Regions from separate parts of the Streptomyces sp. UC4497 genome, predicted to be linked through region 2. Evidence: predicted binding sites of a transcription regulator. Region 2 holds the regulator's gene; the other holds the start of a gene.
What was found. Region 2 encodes HrcA, which represses chaperone genes, less so after heat shock. Its sites were predicted from a motif close to TTNGCACTCNGNNNNNCNGAGTGCNAA; they were not measured.

Region 1 (11,987 bases), on a different contig from region 2:
GCCGGTCGCGGCGTTGTAGCCGTGGCCCTTCTCGAGCTCCTTGACCTTGGAGACGATCACGTAGCCCTCCTGACCGGCGTTCTCGCCGATCCAGCGGAGCGGCTCGACGACGGCGCGACGGACGACGGCGACACCGGTGGCCTCGTCGCCCTCCTTGCCGAGGGAGTCGTCCAGGACCTTGGAGGCGTGCACCAGAGCGGAGCCACCACCGGAGACGATGCCCTCCTCGACCGCGGCGCGGGTCGCGGAGATGGCGTCCTCCAGACGGTGCTTCTTCTCCTTGAGCTCGACCTCGGTCGCGGCACCGACGCGGATGACGCAGACGCCGCCGGCCAGCTTGGCCAGGCGCTCCTGCAGCTTCTCGCGGTCCCAGTCCGAGTCCGTGTTCTCGATCTCGGCCTTGATCTGCGCGACGCGACCCTGCACGTCCTCGGACTTGCCGCCACCGTCGACGATGGTGGTGTCGTCCTTGGTGATGGTCACGCGGCGCGCGGAACCGAGCACCTCGAGACCGGCCTGGTCGAGCTTGAGGCCGACCTCCTCGGCGATGACGGTGGCACCGGTGAGGGTGGCCATGTCCTGCAGCATCGCCTTGCGGCGGTCACCGAAGCCGGGGGCCTTCACGGCGACGGCGTTGAACGTGCCGCGGATCTTGTTCACGACCAGGGTCGACAGGGCCTCGCCCTCGACGTCCTCGGCGATGATCAGGAGCGGCTTGGAGCCACCGTTCTGGATGACCTTCTCCAGGAGCGGGAGCATGTCCTGGATCGAGCCGATCTTGCCCTGGTGGATCAGGATGTACGGGTCGTCGAGGACGGCCTCCATACGCTCCTGGTCGGTGACGAAGTACGGGGACAGGTAGCCCTTGTCGAAGGCCATGCCCTCGGTGAAGTCGAGCTCCAGGCCGAAGGTGTTGGACTCCTCGACGGTGATGACACCGTCCTTGCCGACCTTGTCCATCGCCTCGGCGATGAGCTCGCCGACCTGGTTGTCCTGGGCGGACAGACCGGCGACGGCGGCGATGTCGGACTTCTCGTCGATCGGGCGGGCGGTCGCGAGGAGGTCCTCGGACACGGCCTTCACCGCGGCGTCGATGCCCTTCTTCAGGGCGGCCGGGGAGGCACCGGCGGCAACGTTGCGCAGGCCTTCCTTGACCAGGGCCTGGGCGAGCACGGTGGCGGTGGTCGTACCGTCACCCGCGATGTCGTTGGTCTTGGTCGCCACCTCCTTCACCAGCTGCGCGCCGAGGTTCTCGTACGGGTCCTCGACCTCGACCTCACGGGCGATGGTGACGCCGTCGTTGGTGATGGTCGGGGCACCGAACTTCTTGTCGATGACGACGTTGCGGCCCTTGGGGCCGATCGTCACCTTGACCGTGTCGGCAAGCTTGTTGACGCCGCGCTCGAGGGCGCGACGGGCGTCCTCGTCGAACTTCAGGATCTTCGCCATGGAGCTGAGTCAGTCCTCTCGAAAAAGCGAACCGCGCCCCTCGCACCCGGCAATATCAGCGGGGGCCAGGGGCGCGGTTCAAAGCATTCTGCTTCTGGGAAGCTGGGAAAGCTTGGGTGAATTACTTCTCGACGATCGCGAGCACGTCGCGAGCCGAGAGGACGAGGTACTCGTCGCCGTTGTACTTCACCTCGGTGCCGCCGTACTTGCTGTACAGCACGACGTCGCCGACCTGGACGTCGAGCGGAAGGCGCTCGCCGTTCTCGAAGCGGCCGGGACCCACGGCGAGGACGGCGCCCTCCTGGGGCTTCTCCTTCGCGGTGTCCGGAATGACCAGGCCAGAGGCCGTGGTCTGCTCGGCGTCGAGCGGCTGGACCACAATGCGGTCCTCGAGCGGCTTGATGGCAACCTTGGAGCTGGAGGTCGTCACGATCCGGTCTCCCCCTTCGGAGATCTCACGGGGTTAACAGTCTGGGGTGGCGACCAGGTGGATCCGTCGTCGCGGGTGCCGGACCTGCCCGTCGCTGTTGGCACTCTCCAGTGGTGAGTGCCAGGGCCGAGACTATGACTGCGATTAGCACTCGGTCAAGCGGACTGCTAATCGGCGCCGTCGCCGACCGGTGGACCGGCGGCTCACAGGTAGTCCTCCAGGGCCGCGACCTCGTATCCCTCGGCCTTGATGCGACGCAGGAGATCCGCGGTCGCCCCCGCACGGGCCCCGAGGATGTCGCCGGGGCGCAGCCGCCCCGCCGGCTCGCGCCACAGGACGATCGCGTCGACGCCGCACTCGGCCGCCGCCTGGAGCGTGTTCGCGTCGTACGCGCCCCGGGGCGGATGGAACAGCCGGGGCGCCGCCCCGAAGCGGGCCTCGACGCGGTCGCGCTGGCCGCAGATCTCGGCGTGCTGCTCCACGTGGCCGAGGCCCGGCAGGACGGCGTGGGTGAGGGTGCGGTTCTGCACCCGGGCGCCCAGGGCGCTCAGTTCGCCGAGGCGGCCCCCGCCCGCGCCCGCGCCTGCGAGGAACAGCGAGACCGGGAGGCGCCGGTCGCGGACCAGGTCGACGAAGCGGGGGTCCCGCCCGGCCCCGTCCTCGTACGCGAGGAAGACCACCTTGTCGCGGGTGGGGACGCGGGAGACGACCGGTGGGACCGCCGCCTCAGCGCCCGCCGCCGGTCGCGGGGGCGGCGCGGCTTCCTGCGCGCACCCGGCGAGCAGGGCGGCGGCCAGGGCACAACCGAGCAGCCGCACCCACGACCCGCGCGATGTCACAGGTAGTCCTCCAGGCGCGCCACCGCGTACCCCCGGTCGGTGAGGTACTTCATGAGGTTCCGGATCATGTCGGGCATCGTGCCCTTCCAGTCCTTGCGGCCCCTGAAGTGCGTGAGCAGGATGTCGCCCGGATGGATACTGCGGTCCCACTCGCGGTAGTCCATGCGGTCCACGAACGCCTCGGCGTTCCAGATCGGGGCGTACTCGATGCCGCAGGCCTTGGCGGCGCGCAGGGTGTTCCGGTTGTAGTCGCCGAACGGCGGGCGGAAGAGCGTGGGCCGCTTGCCGTACTTCTTCTCGATGACGTCCTGCATGCCGCAGATCTCGTGCTTCTGCCGCGCGTACGAGAGGCCGGGCAGGAACGGGTGGTGGAGCGTGTGGTTGTTGAGGGTGACGCCGCGGGCCTGCATCTTTTTGAAGTAGCCGTACTTCGGCCGGACTTCGGCGTCGGTCAGGAACGCCGTGTACGGGATCCGCAGCTCGCTCATCATCTTCAGGAACCGCGGGTCCTTCTCGGCGCCGTCGTCGATGGTGAGGAAGACGACCTTCTCCTTGGTCGGGATCGTCGTGAAGACGGGCGGCAGGCCGAGTTTCTTCTGACCGTCGACCTCGAAGCCCGGCCGCGCCTCGATGACCGGCTTCTTCGCCGGTGGGCGCGGGGCGGTGAGCGGCACGTCGGCGAGGCCCCAGCGCTTGGTCGCCGCGACGAGCGCGGCCCGCTGGGCGCGCAGCTTCGTCGCGTACGAGTCGAGGGCGCGGGCGGGAGGGGCCTGGAGGCCCTGTTGGCCGGGGGCCGGTTTCACGGGGGTCCGCTCCGGGGCGCCGGCCGCGCATCCGGTGGCGAGGGCGGACACGGCGAGCAGGCCGGCGAGGAGGCGGGTGCCGGTCGTCGTGCCGGGTCTCTCCCCGCGTCTCTTCCGGGGCCCCTTTGAGGCGGATTTTTCCTTTTGTCGTACTAGTTGCATGGCGCCGGATCCTTACAGCTCACGGGCCCGTTCCGGAGCCGACACCTCCGCCTGGCGCGCTCCGTCGCCCGCCTGGCCCACAATGGGCCGGGTGAGCTCCTCCCTTTCGCCCGCCGCCTTCTCCGCCCTCCTGAGCCCCGAGGGCCAGGCCCTGCTCGACGAACTCCGCGACCACGATCCGGCCCAGGAGCTCGCCCTCGCCACGAAGCTGCGCCGTGAGCACCCCGCCGAGCTCGTCTCGGCCGCGCTCGCCCAGGCGCGGCTGCGGCAGCGGGCGATGGCGAAGTTCGGGGCCGAGGACGCGGCCCGGATGTTCTTCACGCCGAACGGGGTCGAGCAGGCGACGCGGACGAGCGTGGCGGCGTACCGGGCCGGGGCCTTCGAGAAGCTCGGCGTGCGCTCCGTGGCCGACCTGTGCTGCGGCATCGGCGGCGACGCGATCGCGCTCGCCCGCGCGGGGATCCGGGTCCTCGCCGTCGACCGGGACCCGCTGACGTGCGCGGTGGCGCGGGCGAATGCCGAGGCGCTCGGGCTCGCGAGGCTCATCGAGGTGCGCGAGGCGGACGTCACCGAGGTGGACACGGCCGCGTACGACGCCGTGTTCGTGGACCCCGCGCGGCGGGGCGGACGGGGCCGGATCTTCGACCCCGAGGCCTACTCCCCGCCGCTGTCCTGGGCCGTGTCCGCGGCTCTGAAGGCGCCGCGGGCCGCGCTGAAGATCGCTCCCGGTATCCCGCACGAGGCGATCCCCGCGGAGGCCGACGCCGAGTGGATCTCGGACGGGGGTGACGTGAAGGAGGCGGTGCTTTGGTTCGGGACCGCTCCCGGGCGGATGCGGGCGACGCTGCTTCCGGGGCCGCGGGCGCTGGTGAGCCGGGGGCTGCCCGATCCCGAAGTACGTTCCGTCGGGCGGTACTTGTACGAGCCCGATGGCGCGGTCATCCGGGCGCACCTGGTGGCCGAGGTGGCCGAGGAGGTCGGCGGCGGACTCGTCGACGAGACGATCGCGTACGTGACGTCCGACGAGCTGCACGCCACGTCCTACGCCGCCGCGTACGAGATCACGGACCAACTTCCGTTCAACGTGAAGAAGTTGAAGGTGTTGCTGCGGGAGCGGGAGGTGGGGGTGCTGACGGTGAAGAAGCGGGGGTCGGCGGTGGAGCCGGAGGAGTTGCGGCGCAAGGCGATGCCGAAGCCCTTCGGGAGGCGGGCGGTGACGGTGTTTCTTACGCGGGTGGGGGGTGCGCCCACGATGCTGGTCGGTGCCCCGGTGGGTTGAGGTGTCGGGGCTGCGCCCGCGGTGCTGTTTCCGCCGCCCCGGCGTCACGGCCCCGGGGCTCCGCCCCGGACCCCGCGCCTCAAGCGCCGGCGGGGCTGAATTTGCCGAACCGGCGTTATGGCCTCGGGGCTCCGCCCCGGACCCCGCTGCTCAATCGCCGCAGGGGCTTGAAATGCCCACCCGCGGGCAATCGGCCCGGTTCCCGCCCATCTCCCACCCGCCCGCCCCCTCCGGGGGCGTCGGCCCGACGGGGTGCCGCACCACGCCTTGGGCAATCCGTCGCCAACCACGGCTCCCCACCCGCCACGGTCGACCGCACCCGCCTCGGGCAACCTCCGCCGGCCACGGCCCCCGCCCATTGCGGTCGACGTCGCCGGCGTCTTGGATAACGCCAGCCACGGCTCCCACCCGCCACGGTCGACCGCCACCGCCTTGGGCAATCCGCCGCAACCACGGCTCCCACCCGTCACGGTCGGCCGACGCCGCCTTGGGCAATCTGCCGCCTGGGGCGGCAGGGTGGGCAAGGCGGCACCCCGGTGCCGCGTAATCAGGACGGGAGGCGCCGACCCCGTCGTCCCGATCCGCCGGAGGTCCGACGTGCCGTTCGATCACAATGACCACTACCACCGGCTGCTGCTCCGCCAGTTGCCCCCGCAAGGCCACACCGCGCTCGACGTCGGCTGCGGCGCCGGCCGCTTCGCGCGGCGGCTCGTGGCGCACGGGTACCGGGTCGACGCGCTCGACCCGGATCCGGCGACGCTGGCCGTGGCGGAGGCCGCCGGCGGCGGACCGCGCTACCGCGTCGCCGACGCCGCGCAGGCCGAACTCCCGCCCGCCCACTACGACGTGATCAGTTGCCTGGCGAGCCTGCACCACATGCCGTTCGAGACGCTGACCCGATTCCGCAAGGCGCTCGCGCCCGGCGGCACGCTGCTCGTGCTCGGCTGCTACGGCGGGGCGACACAAATGCCGTCGCGCGCCTCGCCGTGTACGCGGGCGAGCGCGCCCGCGGCGTCCGCACTCCCCCGCCGCAACCACCCGTGCGGCAACCCGAAATGCGGCTCCCGGAGATCCGCCGGGAGGCCGCACGCCTGCTCCCCGGCAGCGAGGTGCGCCAACTCCTCTTCTGGCGCTACCTGTTGACCTTCACCGCGGAGCGCTAGGCGGCCTCGAACCGCCAGCGGTGGACCGCACGCGTCACCAACTCGCCGTCCGGCTCCGGCAGTTCGGGCAGCGGAGCGTCGTACTCCGCATCCCACCACGTAATGACGAGCACCCGGTCCCGCGGCGCCCGGAACGTCTCGCGGCGCTCCGGAGCCGGTTCGAGGACCTGCCCCTTCGCCCAGCTCAGCAGCTCCTCGCCACGCCCCTCGACGGCGCGGGCCTCCCACATCAGCGCGACGGTCATGAGTAGAGGTTCTCCTTGCTGACCTCGTGCACGTGGTCGTGATGGTGATGGCCGGGGACGTGCGGCTCCGTCACCGGGAGCGAGGAGTCCGCGGACAGGTCCCACGAGGACGGCGTCCGGTTGCGGGCCACCATCTCCGCGCCGAGCGCCGCGACCATCGCGCCGTTGTCCGTGCACAGCTTGGGCCGCGGCACACGCAGCCGGATCCCGGCCCGCTCGCAGCGCTCCTCGGCGAGGGCACGGAGGCGCGAGTTGGCCGCGACGCCACCGCCGATCATGAGGTGGTCGACGCCCTGGTCCTTGCAGGCCTTCACGGCCTTCCGCGTCAGCACGTCCACGACGGCCTCCTGGAAGGACGCCGACACGTCGCGCACCGGCACGTCCTCCCCCGCCGCCCGCTTGGCCTCGATCCAGCGGGCCACGGCGGTCTTCAGGCCGGAGAAGGAGAAGTCGTACGCGGGGTCGCGCGGCCCGGTGAGCCCGCGCGGGAAGGCGATCGCGTTCGGGTCGCCCTCCTTCGCGTACCGGTCGATGACGGGCCCGCCCGGGAAACCGAGGTTCAGCACCCGCGCGATCTTGTCGAAGGCCTCGCCGGCGGCGTCGTCGATGGTCGCGCCGAGCGGCCGCACGTCGGACGTGATGTCGGTCGACAGGAGCAGCGACGAGTGGCCGCCCGACACCAGCAGCGCCATCGTCGGCTCGGGCAGCGTGCCGTGCTCCAGCTGGTCCACGCAGATGTGCGAGGCGAGGTGATTGACGCCGTAGAGCGGCTTGTCGAGCGCGTACGCGTACGCCTTGGCCGCCGACACCCCGACCAGCAGCGCGCCCGCGAGGCCGGGCCCCGCGGTGACGGAGATGCCGTCGAGGTCCTTCGCCGTGACGCCCGCGTCCTTCAGGGCGCGCTGGATCGTGGGGACCATCGCCTCCAGGTGCGCGCGGGACGCGACCTCGGGGACGACGCCGCCGAAGCGGGCGTGTTCGTCGACGCTGGAGGCGACGGCGTCGGCGAGCAGGGTGGTGCCGCGGACGATGCCGACGCCGGTCTCGTCGCAGGAGGTCTCGATGCCGAGGACGAGCGGTTCGTCAGCCATGGGTCTTCTCTTCGTTCACAGGGTCGTTCGCGGTGTCGTTCGCCGCGTCGTTCGCGGTGGTCGTGGTCAGGCGCATCACGAGGGCGTCGATGTTGCCGGGCTGGTAGTAGCCGCGCCGGAAGCCGATCGGCTCGAAGCCGAAGCGCTCGTACAGCTTCTGCGCCCGCGTGTTGTCGACGCGCACCTCGAGCATCACCTGGTCGACCTCGAAGGCGGTGGCGTGCCGCAGCAGTTCGGTGAGCAGCCGGGCGCCGAGCCCGGTGCCCCAGTGGTCGCGGGCCGCGGCGATGGTCTGGATGTCGGCGAGGTCCCCGGAGGCGGCGACGCCCCCGTACCCGACCAGCTTCTCGCCCTCGTACGCGACCACGTAGCGCCGCGTGGAACCGACGCCGCGGGCGTGCGCGAGCTCGGACCAGAACATGCCGCGCGACCAGGCGTCGTCCGGGAAGAGGTCCTTCTCCAGGGCGAGCACGGGATCGATGTCCCACCAGCGCATCTCGCGCAGCGATACGTCCACGGCTGTCACTTGGGGGTGACCACCTTGTAGTTCTTGGGGACCTGCGCGTCGGGGCGGCGCAGGTAGAGGGGGCGCGGTTCGAGCAGTTCCTCGCCTGCGGCCAGCTTCTCGGCGGCGAGGGCGGCGAGCGCGGCGGCCGACACGTTCTCGGGCCCGCGCGCGTCCGGGAAGGTGTCCGGGTAGAGCCGCGCGCCGGCGCCGACTGCGGGCAGGCCCTCCACCAGGGAGGCGATGTCGGCCGGCCGGTCGACGGCGGCCTCGGTGACGCGGGTCCGCGCATCCTCGTAGCGCGCCCAGTACACCTCCTTGCGCCGCGCGTCGGTGGCGACGACGAAGGGCCCCTCGACGTCCCGCGCCTCGTACGCGAGCCCGTCCAGCGTGCAGACGCCGTGCACGGGCACACCGAGCGCGAGCCCGAACGTGTCGGCGGTCATCAGGCCGACACGCAGGCCGGTGTACGGGCCGGGGCCGACGCCCACGACGATCCCGGTGACGGCGTCGAGCCGCAGGCCGGCCTCGGTGAGCACCCGGTCGACGGCGGGCAGCAACAGCTCCCCGTGTCTACGAGCGTCCACCTGACTCGACTCGGCTACGACGGAGGTCCCGTCGTGCAGGGCGACGGTGACGGCGGGGGTGGCGGTATCCAGAGCGAGCAACAGCACGCGAACAGCCTACGACCACCGGAAGGCGGACACGTCCGGACTTCCCGCAAGGCCGGGCCGCCGGGCCTCGACTGCTACCGTCACCCTGAGGTTCGTACTTGAGAGGCAGGCACCTGGTGGCACGGAGCAGCACCGGATTCGTGACCGCGCTCACGGCGGGATCACTCGTCGTGGTCGGCTTCCTCGCCTACCAGGCGTCGGCGAGCGCGCCCAGCGACCTCGCCGAGAAGAAGGGGGGCTCCTCGCCCTCCGCCTCGGCGTCGAAGACACCCAAGAAGAAGACCGACCCGAAGGCCCTGCCCGCGGGCTCCGGCTCGGGCGAGCGTGTCGTGTACGCGCTCGGCGGGGACCGGGTGTGGCTGGTCGGCGCGGGCAACAAGACGAAGTCGACGTTCCGGGTGACGCCCGGCACGGTGGACCCGGCGCCCGGCTCCTACTCGGTGACCTCGCGCTCCGGCTCCGTCACCGGCACCGACGGCGTCCCGATCGAGCACGTGGTCCGCTTCGCCTCCACGAACGGCGTGGCGATCGGCTTCAGCGCCGCCGTCAACGGTTCGACGGCCGCCCCCGACCCCGGCAAGCAGACCGGCGGCATCCGCGAGTCCCGCGAGGACGCCGACGCCATGTGGCAGTTCGCGACGATCGGCGCAAAGGTCGTCGTCGTCAAGTAACGGTTGCCGCTTCCCTCACGGGTGCGCCGACGGGCGCCACTCGCCGCGCTGCGGCTCGCTGCGCGGCTGGACCGGGCGTCCGCGCGGAGCCGGCGGCGTGGACACCGCCCGCGCCGCCGCACACGACGCCAAAAGATCCCGCATCGACACTGCGCGCGCGCCTTCACGTTCCGAAGTCGACATGGATGCCTCCCGGCCACGGTCGAGGGGACGTAGTTAGGTAGACCTAACCAACACCGGTCTCCATGTGAACACGCCGAAGCCACGCCGCGCAAGAATTTGCCGACGCCCTGTCGGGATACGTACGCCCCGGAACCCGCGCCCCGTCAGCCCACGGCTCAGCCCGCGAGCGACCCCAGGTCCGCCTCGGCCCACCGCTCCCCGATCCCGTTGAACGTCACGACCCGGACCTCGTCCGTGGTGTCACCGGTGGCCCGGTCGATGATCACGTGCAGCCGGTCGTCGGACAGCTCCTCGACCTTGCCGTCGCCCCACTCCACGACCACCACGGAGTCCGGCAGGGACACGTCGAGGTCGAGGTCCTCCATCTCGTCGAGCCCGCCCCCGAGCCGGTACGCGTCCACGTGCACCAGGGCAGGCCCGTCGCCCAGCGGCGGATGCACCCGGGCGATCACGAAGGTCGGCGAGGTCACCGCGCCGCGCACGCCCATGCCCGCGCCGAGCCCGCGCGTCAGCGTCGTCTTGCCCGCGCCCAGCTCGCCGGTGAGCATGACGAGGTCGCCGGGGCGCAGCTGTTTGGCCAGAGCGAGCCCCAACTCCCGCATCTCGTCCGGGGAGTTGACGGTGACGCTGACCGTGCTGACGGGGGTGGCGGGCTCAGCCGCCGGGCTGTGCGGTGTTGCCGGTGTCTCCATAAATCCCCACGGTAGCGGCTGTCGGCACCGCTCCCGCACGCACCAAAAGGTCCGCGAGCCGGTCCGTCACGACCTCGGGGTGCTCCAGCATCACGAGGTGCCCGGCGTCCGGTACCAGCACGTACTCGGCGTCCGGCAGCAGCGCCGCGATCGCCTCGCTGTGGTCGCTCGGCGTGACCAGGTCGTGCTCCCCCGCGAGGACGAGCGCGGGCAGGCCGGCGAAGTACGCCAGGGCGTCCGCCTTGTCGTGCTCCTCGAACGCCGGGTAGAACTCGGCGACCACGTCGATCGGCGTCCCCTCGATCATCCGCTCGGCGAACCGGGCGATGGCGGGGTCGACGTCCCGCGAGGCGAACGAGTACCGCTTGATGACCCCGGCGAACAGGTCGGCCGTCGCCCGGCGCCCCTTCTCCACGAGTTCGGCCCGCTGCCCGAGCGCCTTCAGCACGCCGGGCAGCACCCGCCGCACCGCGTTCACCCCGGCCACCGGAAGCCCGTAGTTCACCTCGCCGAGCTTCCCCGACGACGTACCGATGAGGGCGACGCCGACGACCCGGTCGCGGATCAGCTCGGGACACCGGTCGGCGAGCGCCATCACGGTCATGCCGCCCATGGAGTGGCCGACGAGGACGAGCGGCCCCTCGGGCGCGGCCGCCTCGATGACCGCCTGCAGGTCGCTGCCGAGCCGGTCGATGGAGACGGGCACCCCGTCCTCGACCTGCTCGGCGCCGCGCCCCGAACGCCCGTGGCTGCGCTGGTCCCAGTACACGCAGCGGACGACGCCGCGCAGGGCCGCGCGCTGGAAGTGCCAGGAGTCCTGGCCCAGGCAGTAGCCGTGGCTGAAGACGACGGTGACGGGCGCCGGGGTCTTGCGGCCGAACAGGCGGCGTCTGCGCGGCGTCGTACCACCGGCCTCCGGGTCAGCCTCGTCGACCTCGTAGTACAGCTCCGTGCCGTCCTCCGCGTACGCCTTCCCCGGCACGCCGCGCAGTGCTCCGTAGGGCCCCGACGCGTCGAGGGCGAGCCGCGCCTTCCTGCGCATCCCGCGCCCCACGGTCAGCCGCTCGATGGCGACGCCCGCGGCGGCCCCGGCCGCGACCACACCTATGGCGGCGCCCGCGAGGCCGGCCCGCCGCCAGTTCCCCGATGCGGCCGCTTCCGCCGCTTCGACGACGGCCGCCGTGGCCGGTGCGCTGCTCTCGCTCACGTGCCGCTCCCTGCTCCGCGTCCTGCCTGTCGTCCGGTGTCGGGTTACCCGTTCCGTTGTTGCTTCACATGGTGGCGGGTCGGACAGCCGTGCCGGTGGACCTTCAAGGCGTGACGCCGGTCACGCGCGCGTGGTCCCGCCCTCTTCGTCCACGGTGCCGCCCTCTTCGTCTACGTAGACGCGCGGTACGCGGGATCCGATGCGCGTGACGATCTCGTACGCGATGGTGCCCGACGCGACCGCCCAGTCCTCCGCGGTCGGCTCGCCGCCGTCACCGGGTCCGAAGAGCACCGCCTCGTCCCCCGCGGCCGGCTCGTCGCCGCCGAGGTCGACGACGAACTGGTCCATGGCCACCCGGCCCGCGATCGTGCGCCGCTTGCCGCCGATCAGGACCGGGGCCGTACCGGACGCGTGTCGCGGGATGCCGTCCGCGTAGCCCAACGGGACGAGGCCGAGCGTCGTCTCGCCCGGTGTGACGTAGTGATGCCCGTAACTGACGCCGAGTCCACCCGGCGCGTGCTTCACGAGCGCGAGATTCGCCTTCAGCGTCATCACGGGGCGAAGCCCGAAGTTGCCGGGCGCGCCGACCTCGGG
Region 2 (11,987 bases):
TCCTGCTCCGGATCCAGCTTCTGCGGCGTCATGACCTCGACGTGCACGATGAGGTCACCACGACCGCCACCCCGCAGATGCGTGACACCACGCCCGTGCAGCGGAACCGACTGACCGGACTGCGTACCCGGCCGGATGTCGATCTCCTCCGTGCCGTCGAGCGTCTCCAGCGGCACCTTCGTGCCGAGAGCCGCCGCCGTCATCGGGATGGTGACCGTGCAGTGCAGATCGTCGCCGCGCCGCTGGAACGTCGGGTGCGGGAGCTCGTGGATCTCCACGTACAGGTCACCGGCGGGGCCGCCACCGGGGCCGACCTCACCCTCACCCGCGAGCTGGATCCGCGTCCCGTTGTCCACACCGGCCGGGATCTTCACGGTCAGGGTCCGACGGGAGCGAATGCGCCCGTCGCCCGCGCACTCCGGGCACGGAGTGGGCACGACCGTGCCGAAGCCCTGGCACTGCGGGCACGGCCGCGAGGTCATGACCTGACCGAGGAAGGACCGCGTGACCTGGGAGACCTCACCGCGACCGCGACACATGTCACAGGTCTGGGCCGAGGTCCCGGGCGCGGCGCCCTCACCGCTACAGGTCGTACAGACCACAGCCGTGTCGACCTGAATGTCCTTCGTGGTGCCGAAGGCGGCCTCGTCCAGCTCGACCTCGAGCCGGATCATGGCGTCCTGGCCGCGCCGCGTACGGGACCGGGGTCCGCGCTGCGACGCCGTACCGAAGAAGGCATCCATGATGTCCGAGAAGTTCCCGAACCCGCCGGCGCCGAAGCCACCGGCCCCGCCACCTCCGCCGGCCTGCGACAGGGGGTCGCCCCCGAGGTCGTAGACCTGCTTCTTCTGCGGATCGGAGAGCACCTCGTAGGCGGCGTTGATCTCCTTGAACCGCTCCTGGGTCTTCGGATCCGGATTCACGTCCGGGTGCAGCTCGCGTGCGAGCCTCCGAAAAGCCTTCTTGATCTCGTCCTGGGAAGCGTCGCGGCGCACGCCTAGTACGGCGTAGTAGTCCGTGGCCACTTACGACTCCGCCAGGATCTGTCCGACGTAACGTGCCACTGCGCGTACTGCTCCCATCGTTCCCGGGTAATCCATGCGGGTCGGTCCGACCACGCCGAGCTTGGCCACTGCCTCGCCGCCCGAACCGTAGCCGACCGACACGACGGACGTGGAGTTGAGTCCCTCATGGGCGTTCTCGTGACCGATCCGTACGGCCATGCCCGAATCCCCCAGCTCGCCCAGGAGCTTGAGGAGCACGACCTGCTCCTCCAAGGCTTCCAGAACGGGCCGGATGGTGAGGGGAAAATCATGTCCGAAGCGAGTGAGATTGGCGGTTCCGCCGATCATCAGCCGCTCCTCGGTCTCCTCGACGAGTGTCTCCAGAAGAGTGGAGAGCACCGTGGAGACCGTGCCCCGGTCCTCCTGCTCGAAGGCGTCCGGCAGGTCCTGCACCAGCTGCGGCACGTCGGCGAACCTGCGGCCCGCGACACGGCTGTTCAGCCGGGCCCGCAGGTCCGCCAGGGACGACTCGCCGAACGGCGCCGGGCAGTCGATCATCCGCTGCTCCACGCGCCCGGTGTCCGTGATCAGTACGAGCATCAGACGGGCGGGCGCGAGCGAGAGCAGTTCGACATGGCGCACGGTGGACCGGGTCAGGGACGGGTACTGGACGATCGCCACCTGCCGCGTGAGCTGCGCGAGCAGCCGTACGGTGCGTCCGACGACGTCGTCGAGATCGACGGCGCCGTCCAGGAAGTTCTGGATGGCGCGCCGCTCGGGCGCGGCCATCGGCTTCACGGCGGTGAGCTTGTCGACGAACAGGCGGTAGCCCTTGTCGGTGGGGATGCGCCCCGCACTGGTGTGCGGCTGGGCGATGAACCCCTCGTCCTCCAGGGCCGCCATGTCGTTGCGCACGGTCGCCGGGGAGACCCCGAGCTTGTGCCGCTCGGTGAGCGCCTTGGAGCCGACGGGCTCCTCGGTACCGACGTAGTCCTGGACGATTGCGCGCAGCACTTCGAGCCTGCGTTCATTGAGCATCGGCGCACACCTCCAGAAACAGCCGTTGCGATCATCCTGTCTTTGGCACTCCCTGTGGGCGAGTGCCAATCGTCCCCGGCTCAGTGTACGGCCGGTGGGTACGGGCCCGGCAAGGGCGCTAGCGTCGAGGTATGGAGCTCGCGCAGCGTATCGACTGGTCCTCGGTGGGATGGGAGGGTCTCGCGCCGAACGTGGGGCGGGTGCGGCTGCCCGGCCTCGACTGCACGAGCGGCCTCGTCATCGGTAAAGACGCGGCGCTCTTGATCGACACCGGATCCTCACTCCGTGAAGGCGCCCGGCTGCGTGCCGACGCCCGCGCGCTCCTCGGGGCACACCGGAGAGTGACCCATGTCGCGTTGACCCACCCGCACTTCGACCACGTGCTCGGCACGGCCGCGTTCGCGGGCGTCGAGGTGTACGGGGCGGTGGGCATCGACGTCCTCTTCGAGCGCGGCGCCGAGGGGTTGCGGACCGACGCGGTGCGGCACGGTGTCGACCCGGAGGCGGCCACCGAGGCGGTCGACATCCTCGTCACCCCGGCGCACCGGGTGTGCGGCGAGTGGACGCTCGACCTGGGCGGCGGCCTGACGGTGCTGCTCGCGAACATCGGTCCTGCGCACAGCGGCCACGACCTGGCGGTACTCGTGCCCGGAGGCCCCGGCGGCCCGGAGATCGTCTTCTGCGGCGACCTGGTGGAGGAGTCGGGCGAGCCGCAGGCGGGCCCGGATGCGGCGCCGGGCCACTGGCCCGCGGCGCTCGACCGGCTGCTCGACCTCGGCGGCGAGGACGCGGTGTACGTACCCGGGCACGGTTCGGCGGTGAATGCGCGGTTCGTCCGCGCGCAACGCGCCACATTGGCGACGCGTTTCGGCGTGTCGTAGCCCTGGCCTGCGCTGTTCTCTTATCGTCTGCCGGATGCGCCAGTACTCTGCCGACCTGACTCCCCCCTGGAAGCGGAACAAGCCGGTACCCGAGGTTCCGGCCGAACCGGACCTCGTCGTCGAGGAGGTCACCACGGGCTTCTGCGGAGCGGTGATCCGGGTCGAGAAGACGGCGCAGGGTCCGACGGTGACCCTGGAGGACCGCTTCGGCAAGCTCCGGGTGTTCCCGATGGAGCCGCGCGGCTTCATGATCGACGGCAAGGTCGTCACCCTCGTACGCCCCTCGGGGCCGGCCCCGACCCGACCCGCCCGCAGCGCGTCCGGCTCGGTGGCGGTCCCCGGCGCCCGCGCACGGGTGGCCCGGGCGGGCCGCATCTACGTGGAGGGCAAGCACGACGCGGAGCTCATCGAGCGGGTCTGGGGCCACGACCTGCGCATCGAGGGCGTGGCGGTGGAATTCCTGGAGGGCGTCGACGACCTCCCGTCGGTCGTGGCCGACTTCGCCCCGGGCCAGGACGCCCGCCTCGGCGTCCTGGTCGACCACCTCGTCCCCGGCTCGAAGGAATGGCACATCGCCCAATCGGTGACGAGCGAGCACGCACTGGTCGTCGGCCACCCCTACATCGACATCTGGGAGGCCGTGAAGCCGTCCTCGGTCGGCATCGAGGCGTGGCCGCGCGTCCCCCGCGGCCAGGACTGGAAGACGGGCGTGTGCCGGGCACTGGGCTGGCGGGTGGCCAACACGGGTGAGGCGTGGCAGCACATCCTGTCCCGGGTCCACACGTACAAGGACCTGGAACCGGAACTTCTCGGCCGAGTAGAAGAACTCATCGACTTCGTCACGGCCCCGGCCTGAGCCTGCCGCCGCCTTGCCCACCCCCTGCCCAGATCAATCCACCAGGTCCCGGACCACCGCGTCCGCCAGCAAACGGCCTCGCAGCGTCAGGACCGCACGGCCCGCCGCGAACGGTTCCGCCTCCAGGAGACCGTCCGCCAAAGCCTTTCGCGCCGCCGCGAGCCCGTCGGCCCGAAGCAGTTCCATCGGACATCCGTCACGGAGCCGTAGCTCGAGGAGGATCCGCTCGACCCGGCGGTCCTCCTCCGCGAGGATCTCCCGGCCGGCCCCCGGCGACCGCCCCTCCGCGAGCGCCGCCGCGTACGCGCCCGGGTGCTTGACGTTCCACCACCGCACCCCGCCCACGTGCGAGTGCGCCCCGGGCCCGGCCCCCCACCAGTCGGCCCCGCGCCAGTACAGCTCGTTGTGGAGGCAGCGCCCGGCCTCGGACGTCGCCCAGTTCGACACCTCGTACCAGTCGAACCCTGCCGCCCCGAGCACCTCGTCGGCGATCAGATAGCGGTCCGCGTGCACGTCGTCGTCGGTCATCGGCACCTCGCCGCGCCGGATCCGCCGGGCCAGCTGCGTGCCCTCCTCGACGATCAGAGCGTATGCCGAGACATGGTCCGGACCCGCTCCGAGCGCCGCGTCCAGCGAGGCCCGCCAGTCGTCGTCCGTCTCGCCCGGCGTGCCGTAGATCAAATCCAAGTTCACGTGCTCGAATCCGGCCGCCCGCGCCTCCGCGACACAGGCCTCGGGCCGCCCCGGCGTATGCGTACGGTCGAGGACCTTCAGCACGTGCTGCCGCGCGCTCTGCATCCCGAACGAGATCCGGTTGAAGCCGCCGGCCCGCAGCTCCGCCAGGTACGCCGGGTCCACCGACTCGGGGTTCGCCTCGGTCGTGACCTCCGCGTCGTCCGCGAGCCCGAACTCGTCGCGGACCGCCCCCAGCATCCGTACGAGGTCGGCGGCCGGCAGCAGCGTCGGCGTACCGCCCCCGACGAACACGGTGCGGACCGGGCGCGGGTCGTCGCCGAGCACCTTGCGCGCGAGCCGCACCTCGTCGACCAGCGTCTCCGCGTAGTTGTCACGGGACGCGAGCACGCCGCCCGTGCCGCGCAGCTCGGTGGCCGTGTACGTGTTGAAGTCGCAGTAGCCGCAGCGCGTGGCGCAGTACGGGACGTGCAGATAGAAGCCGAGGGGTCGGGACCCCGCCCCGGCGAGGGCGGACGCGGGCAGCGAGCCGTCGTCGGGCACGGGCTCACCGTCGGGAAGTGCGGAAGGCATGGACCCATTGTCCCGCCTCCGTGGATTCCACCCGCACCACCGTCACTGCGCCTGGAGCACCAGCAGCGCCAGGTCGTCGTCCGGCGGGCTGTCCCCGAAGGCGTGCACGAGCCGCCGGATCCGCTCGACGAGCAGCGGCGCCGTCAGGCCCGCGCACCCGGCGAGCGCCGCCGCGAGCCCGTCCCCGTCGTCGAACTGGAGGGCCCCGCGGCGCCGCTCCGTGACCCCGTCGGTGACGCCCAGGAGCGTGTCGCCGGTGCGCATCACAAACGTTTCGCTTGTGTAGTCCGGATCGTCGACGACACCGAGCAGCACCTGTGGCGAGGCCGCGGCGACGACCTCCCCGCCGGGCCGCATGAGCAGCGGCAGCGGGTGCCCGGCGGAGGCGATGGTGCACAGCACGCCGTCCTCGGTGGGCGTCAGCTCCCCGTACAGGAGCGACAGGAAGCGGGACGTGGAGCCCTCCGGTGGCACGCCCCTGCCGTCGGCCGCGGCGAGCGCGCGGGCCGCCGCGTCGGAGGCCTCGGTCGCGTCGTCGAGCAGCAGCCGGTTGAGCCGGTCGAGGACCTGCGCGACCTGGTACTCCTCGCGGGCGAGCAGCCGCAGCCAGGGCCGTACGAGCCCGATGACGACGGCGGCCTCCGGGCCCTTTCCCTGGACGTCGCCGAGCGCGAAGCACCAGCGTCCGGCGCCGGCCGGGAACACGTCGTAGAAGTCGCCGCCGGGTCCTCCCGCCTCCTTCGGCTCGTACACGAGGGCGCTCGCCACGCCGGGGATCTCGGCCATCGACGTGGGCAGCAGGCCGCGCTGCAGGATGCGGCTGATGGTGGCCTGCCGGGTGAAGCGGCGGGCCGCGCTGACGGCGAGGCCGACGCGCCGGCTGAAGTCCTCGACGAGCCCGGTGACCTCGTCGGGGAAGCGGTGCAGCCCAGCCCGCCCGATCAGCAGGATGCCGAGCGCGCGGCCGCCGGCGGAGAGCCGGTAGGCGAGCGCCGAGCCCGTGTCCTGGGCGGCCGGGCCGCTCTGCCCGTCGAAGGGCCAGGGCACGGGGACGGCGCCGGAGAGGCGGTCGGGCAGCCGCGGGGGTTCCTTCTCCAGGAGCCCGCGGAGCTCTTCGGTGCGGTGTTCGTGGGCGTGCCAGACGCGGGCGAGCCGGGGCAGCGGCATCGGGTCCGCGCCGCGCATGTCGTGCTCGACGACGCCCGGCAGGCCGCGCCCCTCCTCCTCGTAGAACCAGACGGCGCACCAGTCGGCGAGCCGCGGCACGAGGAGTTGGCCGACGAGCGCGGCGACCATGTCCTCGTCGAGCTGTCCCGCGAGCAGGTCGGAGGCCTCGGCGAGGAAGGAGAGCGCGCCGCGGTTGATCCAGTCCTGGTCCTGGGGGGCGCGCCGGGACGCGGGCGCGAGGATCTCCGCGGCCCGCAAGCCCCTCTGCAGGCTGCGCACGCCGGCCGGGGTGTCGGGAATTTCCGCGGCGGATGTCGGGGCGTCGGCGGGGATCCGGGCCCAGACGGTCTTGGCGCCGTGACCGTAGGTGATGCCCCACAACTCGGAGAGCGAGGCGACGAGTTGGAGTCCGCGGCCGTATTCGGGGGTCTCCGGCGAGCGGAAGGCCCGGTCGTTGCGGACGGCGCGGGCCGGGTGCCGGTCGGTGACCTCGACGACGAGTCCCGCGGTGACACTGCCGTCGGGGGCGGCGCCCTCCAGGCGGCACAGGAGGTCGACGCCGGTGCCCGCGTGGACGACGGCATTGGTGACGAGTTCGCTGAGTACGACGGTCGCGTCGTCCATGAGGCGCCCGTCGAGCGTCAGGGACTCCGACAGCTCGGGCAGTTCGGTCCAGTCGACGAACGCGGCCCGCAGGAAACGACGGGCGGCCGCGGGCGCGAGCGGGTTTCCGGGCAGCGATGTGCGCGCGACCACCGGCACCCCGGTCGGCTGGTCAGGCGCGTCCGGGGCGCCGAAGGCGCTCTCCCGCTGGATCGGAATGGAACCCACGTTTCGGCTCCTGAGTAGTTGTGGCAAAGACGCCTCAGGCGACACCAACAGAGTGACAGACTGACCACGCCCATAAGCGTGGAGTTACCTAAGTAGGCCGCTATGAGTGAGAACAGTGGTATGCGTGCACCTCAGAAGGGCTACGGTGACGAAGCCATCCGCCCTAGTGATCTCCGGCCGTTGCTGGCCGCGCTGACGGCTGCCCGGGACGGCACGTTCGCGCATGTACCGATCACGGCGGACGGGATCGTCGGTGAGCTCGGCGCGACATTCAACCAGCTCGCCGACCGCAGCGTGCACTTCAACGCCGAACTGGCGCGGGTGCGGCGGGAGATCACCCGGCACGGCCGGCTCGACGAGCGCCTGGAAGCGAGCCCCGGACAGGGCGCCTGGGTGACGCGGGTCGGCGACGTGAACACCATCATCGACGCGCTCGTCGCACCGGCCGCGAACGCCACGCGGGTGCTCGAGGCCGTCGCGGGCGGCGACCTCAACCAGCGTGTCGACCTGCACGACGGGACCCGTCAACTCCGGGGCGACCTGCGGCGGTTGGGTCGTTCGGTCAACAAGATGGTGGACCAGCTCTCCCTGTTCACCGGCGAGGTGACCCGGGTGGCCCGCGAGGTGGGCACCGAGGGAAGACTCGGTGGGCGCGCCAAGGTCACTGGTCTGTCCGGGAGTTGGCGCGATGTGACCGAGGCGGTCAACACCATGGCGTCGCGGCTCACGGCGCAGGTGCGGGACATCGCGCTCGTGACGACGGCGGTGGCGCAGGGCGACCTGACACGTACGGTCACGATCGAGGCGACGGGCGAGCTGCTCGAACTCAAGCTGACCGTGAACACGATGGTCGACCAGCTCTCCGCGTTCGCCGACGAAGTCACCCGTGTCGCCCGCGAGGTCGGCACCGAAGGGCAGTTGGGCGGCCGCGCCCAGGTCCGCGGCGTCTCCGGGGTCTGGAAGGACCTCACCGACAACGTCAACTTCATGGCGTCGAACCTGACCTCCCAGGTCCGCAACATCGCCCAGGTCACGACCGCCGTGGCCGACGGAGACCTGAGCCAGAAGATCACGGTCGACGCGCAGGGCGAGATCCTCGAACTCAAGTCGACCATCAACACGATGGTCGACCAGCTCTCCGCCTTCGCCGACGAAGTGACCCGCGTGGCGCGCGAGGTCGGCACCGAAGGACAGCTGGGCGGCCGCGCCCAGGTCCGCGGCGTCTCCGGCGTCTGGAAGGACCTCACCGACAACGTCAACTTCATGGCCGACAACCTGACGTCGCAGGTGCGCAACATCGCGCTCGTGTCGACGGCGGTGGCCCAGGGCGACCTCGGCAAGAAGATCACCGTCGAGGCGAAGGGCGAGATCCTCGAACTCAAGTCGACCATCAACACGATGGTCGACCAGCTCTCCGCCTTCGCCGACGAGGTCACCCGCGTGGCCCGCGAGGTCGGCACCGAGGGCAACCTCGGCGGCCAGGCCCAGGTCCGCGGCGTCGCCGGCGTCTGGAACGACCTGACCGAGAACGTCAACTTCATGGCGTCGAACCTGACCTCCCAGGTCCGAAATATCGCCCAAGTCACCACGGCCGTGGCCCAGGGCGACCTCTCCAAGAAGATCTCGGTCGACGCGCGCGGCGAGATCCTGGAGCTGAAGGACACCGTCAACACGATGGTGGAGCAGCTGCGCGGCTTCGCCGACGAGGTGACCCGCGTCGCCCGCGAGGTCGGCACGGACGGCCGCCTCGGCGGACGCGCAACCGTTCACGGCGTGTCGGGCGTCTGGAAGGACCTGACCGACAACGTCAACTACATGGCGGACAACCTGACCTCACAAGTGCGGAACATCGCGCAGGTCGCCACGGCCGTGGCCCAGGGCGACCTCTCCAAGAAGATCGACGTCGACGCGCGCGGCGAGATCCTCGAACTGAAGACGACCATCAACACGATGGTCGACACGCTCTCCTCGTTCTCCTCCGAGGTGACCCGGGTCGCCCGCGAGGTCGGCTCCCAGGGTCAGCTCGGCGGCCAGGCACGGGTCGAGGGCGTGTACGGCACGTGGAAGCGCCTGACGACGAACGTGAACGAGCTGGCGCTGAACCTGACCACGCAGGTCCGCGCCATCGCCGAGGTCGCCTCCGCGGTGACCTCGGGCGACATGTCCCGCTCGATCACGGTCGACGCGCAGGGCGAGGTCGCCGAGCTCAAGGACAACATCAACCTGATGGTGGCCAACCTTCGCGAGACGACCCGCGCGAAGGACTGGCTGGAGTCGAACCTGGCCCGCCTCGCCGCCCTGATGCAGGGCCACCGCGACCTGATGGAGGTCGCCGACCTGATCCTGCGCGAGCTGACGCCGCTGGTGAACGCCCAGTACGGCGCGTTCTTCCTCGCGGAGGAGGAGGACGACGGCTCGCAGCAGCCCATGGCCGTGCCCACCAAGGGACTTGCGTACATCGCCGGTTACGGATCGGGCTCCGCCTCGGTCATCAACACGGGCGGGATGCCGGTCCACGGCCTCGTACGGCAGGCGGCGCTGGAGAAGAAGCGGATCCTGGTGGAGGAGGTGCCGCCGGACTACATCAACATCAACAGCGGGCTCGGCGAGGCGGCGCCCGCGTCGGTCGTGATCATCCCGATCCTCTTCGAGGACACGCTCCTGGGCGTGATCGAGCTCGCTTCCTTCTCCCGGTTCTCCGACGTCCACCTGGCGTTCTTCGACCAGTTCGTGAACACCATCGGCGTCGCCATCAACACCATCATCGCCAACTCCCGTACGGAGTCGCTGCTCGGCGAGTCCCAGCGGCTCGCCATCCAGCTCCAGGACCGGTCGAACGAACTCCAGCGCCAGCAGGCCGAGTTGCAGCGCTCGAACGCCCAACTGGAGGAGAAGGCCGCCTTGTTGGCGACCTCCTCGCAGTACAAGTCGGAGTTCCTGGCGAACATGTCGCACGAGCTGCGCACCCCGCTCAACTCCCTGCTCATCCTGGCCCGGCTGCTCTCCGACAACCCGGACGGCCATCTCAACGACCAGGAGGTCCAGTTCGCGACGACGATCCACCGCTCCGGCTCGGACCTGCTCCAGCTCATCAACGACATCCTCGACCTGTCGAAGATCGAGGCCGGCCGGATGGACGTACGCCCCAAGAAACTCCCCCTCATCAAGGTCCTCGACTACGTCCACGCGACCTTCCGGCCCATCACCCTCGACCGCGGCCTCGCCTTCGAGGTGTCGGTCGGCGAGGACGTGCCGCGCGAGATGTTCTCCGACGAGCAGCGCCTCCAGCAGATCCTGCGCAACCTCCTGTCGAACGCGATCAAGTTCACCGCTCAGGGCCGGGTCGAGCTGCGGGTCCGCCTGGTCAAGGCCCCCGAAGGGGCCCAGCTGGCCGACAGCGAGGACCTGCTCGCCTTCGCCGTCACCGACACCGGGATCGGCATCCCGCGCGACAAACTCGCCGTCGTCTTCGAGGCGTTCCAGCAGGCCGACGGCACGACGAACCGCAAGTACGGGGGCACGGGCCTCGGCCTGTCCATCAGCCGGGAGATCTCCGCGCTGCTCGGCGGCCACATCGTCGCGGAGAGCGAGCCCGGCGAGGGCTCGACCTTCACCCTGTACGTCCCCGTGCGCTGCCCCGGGCACGAGCCGCCCTCGGGGCAGGAGCCGTCCGCCCTGCCGCAGTCGGCCCTCGTACCCGAGCAGGGCGTCTCCATGGATACGTACGCGTCCCTGCAGCCGCAGGAGCAGGAGGACAACTGGCCGACGCCGACGAAGCTGGAGCGGTGGAAGACGGGCAGGCCGGGCCTGGTCCTGCCGGGCCGCCGCGTCCTGATCGTCGACGACGACATCCGCAATGTCTTCGCGCTCACGCACGTACTGGGCCGCGTCGGCATGCCCGTCCTGTACGCGGAGAACGGCCGCGAGGGCATCGAGACGCTGGAGAGCCACCCCGATGTCGAACTCGTCCTGATGGACATCATGATGCCCGAGATGGACGGCTACGAGACGATCTCCGTCATCCGCGGTACGCCACGGTGGGCCGGTCTTCCCATCGTGGCGCTCACCGCCAAGGCCATGCCCGGCGACCGCGAGAAGTCGATCGCCAAGGGCGCGAACGACTACGTCCCGAAACCGGTGGACGTCGACCAATTGCTGAATGTCGTGTGCGAACTGCTGGCCCCCGAGGAGGCGGAAGCGTCCGCCACCGAGGCCTCCGGCACTCCGGCGACCACTGAGTGAGGCACCGTCACCATGACCACTGCAGAGTCCACTTCGGCGGATCGGGCCAGCATCCTCCTCGTCGACGACATGGAGGACAACCTGACGGCGCTCGAAGCCGTGCTCGGACCGCTCAACGAGCCGCTGGTCAGAGCCCGTTCGGGCGAGGAGGCGATGAAGGCGCTGCTGCGCAGGCAGTTCGCCGTCGTCCTCCTGGACATCCGGATGCCCGGCATGGACGGCTTCGAGACGGCGACGAACATCAAGCGCCTCGACCAGACGAAGGACGTCCCGATCATCTTCCTGACGGGCACGGAGGCCGACACCGGCTACGCCTTCCGCGGTTACGCGACCGGCGCCGCCGACTACCTGACCAAGCCCTTCGACCCGTGGGTGCTGCGCGCGAAGGTGACGGTCTTCCTGGACCTGCACCGCAAGAACCGCCAGTTGCAGCGCCTCCTGGCGCGCGAGCACCAGCAGTTGGACGACCTGGCGGACCGCATGACGACGATGGAGCGCCGCCTGGCCGAGAACGAGAACCCCGATGTGCGGGAACTGCGCCACGACATCGGGGAAATGAAGGAGACGCTGCGGCTGGTGCGCCGGGGCTAGGTCCGGGGCGCACCATCCGCGGCGTCTCCTCGGCGGGTATCAGCCCTCGCGGCTTCCGGCGTACATCTCGTCGAGGAGCGCCTTGTACTCCCGCTCGACGACCGGGCGCTT

Region 1: a site for HrcA is predicted at 2,024-2,050, ahead of groES (co-chaperone GroES). Genes of this name have one in related genera too.

The regions. Positions count from the first base shown of each region.
Region 1 is NZ_JBTYHB010000011.1:96,095-108,081, reverse strand. Features, by position in the region: gene groL (chaperonin GroEL) at 1-1,449, opposite strand, end outside; gene groES (co-chaperone GroES) at 1,571-1,879, opposite strand; gene ACYSUO_RS17710 (polysaccharide deacetylase family protein) at 2,083-2,718, opposite strand; gene ACYSUO_RS17705 (polysaccharide deacetylase family protein) at 2,715-3,683, opposite strand; gene ACYSUO_RS17700 (THUMP-like domain-containing protein) at 3,766-4,962, shown strand; gene ACYSUO_RS17695 (class I SAM-dependent methyltransferase) at 5,560-6,105, shown strand; gene ACYSUO_RS17690 (hypothetical protein) at 6,122-6,370, opposite strand; gene tsaD (tRNA (adenosine(37)-N6)-threonylcarbamoyltransferase complex transferase subunit TsaD) at 6,367-7,461, opposite strand; gene rimI (ribosomal protein S18-alanine N-acetyltransferase) at 7,454-7,957, opposite strand; gene tsaB (tRNA (adenosine(37)-N6)-threonylcarbamoyltransferase complex dimerization subunit type 1 TsaB) at 7,984-8,640, opposite strand; gene ACYSUO_RS17670 (hypothetical protein) at 8,757-9,311, shown strand; gene tsaE (tRNA (adenosine(37)-N6)-threonylcarbamoyltransferase complex ATPase subunit type 1 TsaE) at 9,650-10,186, opposite strand; gene ACYSUO_RS17660 (alpha/beta fold hydrolase) at 10,149-11,393, opposite strand; gene alr (alanine racemase) at 11,514-11,987, opposite strand, start outside.
Region 2 is NZ_JBTYHB010000070.1:205-12,191, forward strand. Features, by position in the region: gene dnaJ (molecular chaperone DnaJ) at 1-1,025, opposite strand, end outside; gene hrcA (heat-inducible transcriptional repressor HrcA) at 1,026-2,042, opposite strand; gene ACYSUO_RS41970 (MBL fold metallo-hydrolase) at 2,174-2,923, shown strand; gene ACYSUO_RS41975 (DUF3097 domain-containing protein) at 2,958-3,779, shown strand; gene hemW (radical SAM family heme chaperone HemW) at 3,813-5,045, opposite strand; gene ACYSUO_RS41985 (SpoIIE family protein phosphatase) at 5,088-7,043, opposite strand; gene ACYSUO_RS41990 (HAMP domain-containing protein) at 7,146-11,285, shown strand; gene ACYSUO_RS41995 (response regulator) at 11,298-11,876, shown strand; gene ACYSUO_RS42000 (AMP-dependent synthetase/ligase) at 11,916-11,987, opposite strand, start outside.